DNA from 3 places in the Bacillus sp. M5A3_1b genome. Region 1 is predicted to be linked to each of the others. Evidence: riboswitches for the same ligand, from Rfam matches in the RefSeq annotation. Region 1 holds a riboswitch; each other region holds the start of a gene.

What was found. Region 1 has a riboswitch for S-adenosylmethionine ahead of ACLBWW_RS12105 (bifunctional O-acetylhomoserine aminocarboxypropyltransferase/cysteine synthase). Riboswitches for the same ligand answer to the same signal wherever they lie in the genome.
Region 2: another riboswitch for S-adenosylmethionine. It lies ahead of ACLBWW_RS25620 (peptide ABC transporter substrate-binding protein); the one in region 1 lies ahead of ACLBWW_RS12105 (bifunctional O-acetylhomoserine aminocarboxypropyltransferase/cysteine synthase).
Region 3: another riboswitch for S-adenosylmethionine. It lies ahead of ACLBWW_RS12575 (ECF-type riboflavin transporter substrate-binding protein); the one in region 1 lies ahead of ACLBWW_RS12105 (bifunctional O-acetylhomoserine aminocarboxypropyltransferase/cysteine synthase).

What each region holds. Positions count from the first base shown of each region.
Region 1 covers NZ_JBKEZY010000003.1:480,057-482,326, forward strand. The annotation lists gene metA (homoserine O-acetyltransferase MetA) at 1-188, opposite strand, end outside; gene ACLBWW_RS12105 (bifunctional O-acetylhomoserine aminocarboxypropyltransferase/cysteine synthase) at 172-1,470, opposite strand; SAM riboswitch class I at 1,564-1,668, opposite strand; gene ACLBWW_RS12110 (chloride channel protein) at 1,984-2,270, shown strand, end outside.
Region 2 covers NZ_JBKEZY010000013.1:57,356-59,625, forward strand. The annotation lists gene proC (pyrroline-5-carboxylate reductase) at 1-8, shown strand, start outside; gene ACLBWW_RS25615 (aldo/keto reductase) at 10-843, shown strand; SAM riboswitch class I at 997-1,101, shown strand; gene ACLBWW_RS25620 (peptide ABC transporter substrate-binding protein) at 1,234-2,270, shown strand, end outside.
Region 3 covers NZ_JBKEZY010000004.1:8,611-10,880, reverse strand. The annotation lists gene ACLBWW_RS12580 (ABC transporter ATP-binding protein) at 1-299, opposite strand, end outside; gene ACLBWW_RS12575 (ECF-type riboflavin transporter substrate-binding protein) at 310-858, opposite strand; SAM riboswitch class I at 997-1,112, opposite strand; gene ACLBWW_RS12570 (aspartate/glutamate racemase family protein) at 1,267-1,947, shown strand; gene ACLBWW_RS12565 (macrolide family glycosyltransferase) at 1,997-2,270, opposite strand, start outside.

The DNA.
Region 1 (2,270 bases):
AACGGTGTGTTGCCAATTAAACGAAGTAATTGCGCTTCTGTTTCTTGCTTTGTAGGCATTAAATTTAAGATAGCAATTTTCAATGCCCGGATATCTTGTGTTTCTGCTCGCTCTTTCGTCATTACAAAAATATTTTCCTTCTGCAACACTTTGCGAGCTGGTAAATCTCTATCAATTATGATCGGCATGTTCTTTGCCTCCGACTAGCGCTGCTTCTAAATCTGCAATAATATCAGAAACATCTTCTATACCAACCGATAAACGAATTAAATCTGATGTAACGCCAGCTAGACGCTGATCTTCAGCACTTAATTGTCTATGCGTTGTGCTAGCAGGATGTATAACACAAGTTCGTGCATCCGCTACATGCGTTACGAGAGTTGCTAGTTTTACATTTGCGATAAATTCTTTCGCTGCTTCTAATCCGCCCTTAATGCCGAATGTTAAAACACCACTAGCACCTTTTTTCAAATACGTTTGTGCTAACGAGTAATTTTCATTACTATCTAATCCCGGATAATTCACCCATTCAATACGTTCATGGTTAGCAAGCCACTTAGCAACTGCGAGAGCATTTTCACTATGACGCTCCATTCTTAAATGCAACGTTTCTAAGCCGATATTGCTAATATACGCATTAAATGGGCTCATACAGTTTCCGTAGTCTCTTAATAATTGAACACGCGCCTTCACAATATAAGCTGCTGCACCAAAATTTTGAACGTAACTTACGCCGTGATAACTTGGATCCGGTTCAACAAGTTCAGGATATTTCCCATTTGTCCAATCGAAGTTCCCTCCGTCAATAACAATGCCGCCTAAAGAGCTTGCATGACCATCAATATATTTCGTCGTAGAATGAACGATAATATTTGCTCCGTGCTCAAATGCTTGGCATAAATAAGGAGTTGCTAATGTATTATCCACAATAAAAGGTACTTCTAACTCTTTCGCTGCATCTGAAAATTCTTTGAAATTTAAAACGTTCATCGCTGGATTTCCTAACGACTCTGCATAAACAAGTTTCGTCTTATCATTAGCAAGGGCCACAATTTCATCAGCACTTAAATTCGGATTAAAGAACGTAACGTCAATACCAAGCTTACGCAAACTCACTCCAAATAAATTAAACGTTCCGCCATAAACTGTGGAAGAACAAAGCAAGTGGTCTCCGCTACTACAAATATTTAAAACGGCAAGCATAATAGCAGCCTGCCCAGAAGCCGTTGCAACAGCTCCTACACCACCCTCTAAATCCGCTAACTTTTGCTCAAATGCAGCTAAAGTAGGATTTCCAATACGCGTATATATATATCCTTCTGCCTCTAAATTAAATAGCGCTGCTAAATCATCTGAAGTATCGTATTTATACGTTGTACTTTGATAAAGTGGCAAAACACGCGGTTCACCATTTTTTGGTGTATAGCCACCTTGCACACAAATTGTTCCTTTTCCCCATGATTCTCCCATCTCTCATTCTCCTTTCTTTTATACAAAATAAAAAAACTGCTCCTTTCCTGAAAACAAGAAAGGAGCAGTTTGAAAACACGCTCTAAAGGCTCTTTCTTATCTTTCAGGATTATTACCTGCAGGATTTGGCACAATTCCGTTATACGGCTGTTGCCAAGGTTTCATCGGGCCTGTCCCTCCACCTTTTCTTGATAAGACTATGCAATTACCGTTGATTTTATAGCAATAATTTCCTAATGTCAATCAGTTTTTCTGAATGTTCTAAATTAAATACAAAGAATTTGACATGCATAACAAAAGAAATATATTCCATATTCATTTGAAAAAGACCTTTTAAAACCCTCGATTACTATATAAAATTAAGTAAGTAGTTTAACTGTATAACATTTCAAATTCTCACAAGACCTCAATATATTGAATAAGCCAACCTCTCAAAAAGATACTATACATATTCATTTCGCAGGAGCATATTGAATCCTTTCAACATTAAAGCTTACATAACGGAGGTATAACATGACAAATACAAAGGACATGCACTATATACTCGTCCTATACGGCATTCTTTTAGGCTCTATAGTAGGAGCTACAGTCTGGCTATTTTTAGTTACAATAAATATCGGCATTCACTTTATTTGGGGATACTTACCTACTATTTTCGCTTCTCCCCCGTATTACACTATTTGCGTCACAACTATCGGTGGTATTCTCGTTGGTTTAACTCAAAAGTATTTCGGTACATATCCACGTCTTATGCCAGAAGTGATGGGTGAATATAAAAAAACAGGTAGAATTGAATACCG
Region 2 (2,270 bases), on a different contig from region 1:
GGAAATAATATGAGTTTAACAAGTTTAAAAGACTATACTACATTACATAACGGTGTAAAAATGCCTTGGTTCGGTTTAGGTGTTTTTAAAGTAGAAGATGGTTCAGAAGTAATTGAGTCTGTAAAATCAGCAATAAAAAATGGCTACCGCAGCATCGATACTGCAGCAATCTATCAAAACGAAGAAGGCGTTGGACAAGCGATCCGTGAAGCAGGTGTTCCACGTGAAGAATTATTTATTACATCAAAAGTATGGAATAGCGATCAAGGATATGAAACAACACTTCAAGCATTTGAAACTACATTAGAAAAATTAGGTCTAGAATATTTAGATTTATATTTAGTACATTGGCCTGTAAAAGGGAAATATACTGAATCATGGAAAGCGTTAGAAAAACTTTATAAAGATGGCCGTGTTCGTGCTATCGGTGTGAGTAATTTCCACATTCACCACTTACAAGACGTATTTGAAATCGCTGAAATTAAGCCAATGGTCAATCAAGTGGAATACCACCCACGTTTAGCACAAGAAGAATTACACGCTTTCTGTAAAGAACATAACATCCAGCTTGAAGCTTGGTCACCATTAATGCAGGGACAACTATTGGATAACTCCACATTACAAGACATTGCGACAAAATATAATAAATCAACTGCACAAATTATTTTACGCTGGGATTTACAAAATGAAGTTGTAACAATCCCTAAATCTATTAAAGAACATCGCATTATTGAAAATGCAAATATATTCGATTTTGAATTAAGTGCTGATGACATGAAAGCAATTCAAGCTCTAAATGAAGATCGTCGCGTTGGTCCAGATCCAGATAACTTTAACTTCTAGTAGAAAAACCACTGCCATATGCAGTGGTTTTTCTCGTTAAATAAAACTGAAAATTTAAACTATATTTCAATTGGTTGACACTTCGTTATCCAAGGTGTAAGATTTTGAATTATCAAAGAAACACAAAAATTAATAAAATTTATTCGTTTACTCATTGTATCAAGAGAGGTGGAGGGACTGGCCCTTTGAAACCTCGGCAACAGGTTCATTTTGAATACTGTGCCACTTCCTGCAAGCATTGTGCTTGAAAGATAGAATGAGGGACTTCGTTTATATACGGGTGCATAACTTGTACGTAAAAATCCCTCTTTCTCAATATGAAAAGAGGGATTTTTTATTTTTCATTTCCCTCATCATCATCCAAACTTAATTATTTAGGAGGAAAATCAAATGAAAAAGAAGTTTGTACCCGGTATTGCATCAGTTGTAGGAGTAAGTATTTTATTAACTGGTTGCGGTAGTTATAAAAACGAAGCAAGCGGAGCAAATGCAAAAGACGAGGCGCCTAGTAAACAGGTTTTAAACTTATCTTCACCTACTGAAATACGAACAATGGATACAGCTCGTGCTACGGATACTGATTCTGGTCAAGTAATGAGAAACGTATTTGAAGGTTTGTATAATCTTGGTGAAGGTAACAAACCTGTCCCTGGCGTTGCGAAATCTCATGAAGTAAGTGGCGATAAAACGAAATACACATTCCACCTGCGAGATTCAAAATGGTCAAACGGCACTCCTGTCACAGCGAAAGATTTTGTCTTCGCTTGGCAAAGAGCTGTTGATCCAGCAACAGCCTCTGAATATGCATTTCTATTCTTTGATATTAAAAATGCAACAAAAATTAACAACAAAGAACTTCCAGCCGATCAACTTGGTGTAAAAGCAATTGATGACCATACGTTTGAGGTAGAATTAGAACGTCCTGTTCCGTACTTTATAAGCTTAACAGCGTTCCCAACATTTCTACCAATTAACGAGGAATTCTTTAAAGCACAAGGTGATAAGTATGCGTTAGAAGACAATACAATTTTGTACAACGGAGCTTTTACACTAAGCGATTGGAAGCATGAGCAAAGCTTTAAATTTAAGAAAAACCCTACCTATTGGGATAAAGATACTGTCAAACTGGAAGAAATCAATTTTAACGTCGTAAAAGAAAAATCTACAGAAGTAAATTTATTCGAGTCAAAACAATTAGATCGTATCAAACTAACATCTGACTTCGTTGATAAATATAAAAAGGATGCTAACTTTAAAGAACGGCCAAACGTAGGGGTACAGTTTCTACGTATGAATCAACAAAACAAAGTACTTCAAAACGTTTCTGCACGCCAAGCAATCGATCAAACAATTGATCGAAAATCCTTTGTAAATACGTTATTAAATGACGGCTCTACACCAACCTCTAGTCTCGTGCCGAAAAACTT
Region 3 (2,270 bases), on a different contig from region 1:
CCAATAAATTGAGCATCTTGATCTTGCAAAATTGTGCCTACCTGTTTACTCAGTTCAAAAACACTCTCTTTCCTCGGGTCTTCTCCGGCAATTAAAATATTACCAGTACTAATCCCTTCATAAGAAAAGGGGATTAGCCCATTTATACAATGAGCTAACGTTGACTTCCCTGAACCACTTCGTCCAGCGATTAGTACTTTTTCTCCAGGGTATATATGAAATGTAATGTCTTTTACAGTAGGCTGCGCAGCATGTTCATATTGAAAACTGAATTGTTCAAAAGAAATGATTGGTTGCATGTTAACATCCCTACTTTTCAATTTTTAAATGTGTATGTTTCTTATTAGATTTAGCTAGACCTATTGTAATTGGCAATCCAAGAACTAAAAATACAATAACATCCGCAATTGTCGCTCCTAATACTTGTATAACAATTTTGTCAAATGGTTCTCCCATGACAATAACATCGAATGCCCCAGCAAATATAATAGCAATGACAATACCAATTAACCCAGTAATGGCTAAATAAGAAATATCCCGCTTATTATACGTCCCGTTTTTCACACTAAAGCTAACTCTTTTTTGAATGAGTCCCATTGCAAAGCCGATAATGCCTGAACTAATAACCCACCCCCACCAAATACCCCATCCAGCGATTGTATCTGTTACGGTATGACCGATAAGTCCTATTAACAGTCCTGCCACTGGACCAAATAACGCTCCAAAAACGGTTAAAATAGCTAATGCAGGTTTAATAAATGTATTTGGTGCAATAGAAAATCCCCAAAGCCCTAATATCCCGTATAATGCTGCTCCAATTCCGATTGCTACTACTAACTTTGTTGATAATTTGTTCATTACAATTCCCCTCCCGTATTAGTCAACTTTTATTACTCTATATTTATTTTGAAAATGAATTATGCATCGACACTCCCTTTCTATACAACAAAAAATGACCCCTTACATAAGAGGTCATTTTCTTCACGTTCAAGAATCCTCTTATCTTCCAAAAAACACGTCGTGTCCTCTGCGGAATTAGCACCTTCCTATAAAGTTATATAGGGGTTGCTGAGGTTTCATAGGGCCGTTCCCTCCACCTCTCTGGATAAGTATTAATTTGTAATTTGTATTATGGCATTAATAAGTGTAAATTTCAACACTTTTCTAATTATTTTTTATTTTTCGTTTAACGGTACATTTAAATCATTGTATTCTTATCGGAATTATGAAATAATGAATTCAAAATAGTAACGGGAGGAATGTACGATGAAAGTAATCGGTTTAATTGGTGGACTAAGTTGGGAAGCTACATCGTTATACTATAAACATATTAATACACTTACACTCTCTCAATACGATCAAAATGCGAAGCTTGTTTTATATAGCATGGACTTTGGTGAAGTAACTACTTTATTACAAAATCATCAATACGAAGAAGTGAAAAACGAATTAGTCACAGTTGCAAAAAAGGTTGAAAAGTCCGGGGCTGAATGTTTATTAATGTGTTCCAATACGGTACATTTATTTGCTGAAGAAGTAGAACAGGCAATATCTATTCCACTTCTTCATATTGGTGATGTAAGTGCTAAAGAAATGGTAGAGCAGAATATAAAACGGATCGGACTATTAGGTACGAAACAAACGATGGAACAAGACTTCTATAAATCACGTCTAGCGAACTATAACATTGAGACAATTATTCCAAATAAAGAGGAAAGAAATTTTATTCATCATGTTATTTTAAATGAATTAAGTAAAGGAATTATTTCAGAAACATCAAAAGAAAAGCTATTACAAATTACAAACTCATTAATTCAAAATGGCGCAGAAGGTATATTGCTAGGCTGCACTGAAATACCATTGCTCATTTCCCAAAACGACCTTACTGTACCTGTTTTTGATACCGCTTTTTTACATGCAAATACTGCTGTGCAGTTTGCAGTATAATAATATAAAAGCATAAAGGTAGTGCCTCTATGCTTTTATATTGTCTAAACTATTTATTTAAAAGAGATGTAATCACTGCAATTGCTTCTTTAGTACCACCACATTCTAAAAAACTATCATTCAGTTTTCGTATACCATGTTTATATTTTTCATTTGAAAGAACGTCTGTTACCGCTTCATTTAAAGTTTGCACATTAACATTCTCTTTCAATAACCGATGTGCGGCTTCAAGTTCAGTTAATCTTTGCGCTATCATTGGCTGGTCTTTATCGTGTGGAATTATAACAAATGGGACATTAAAATAAATGGCATCGTGTACGCTA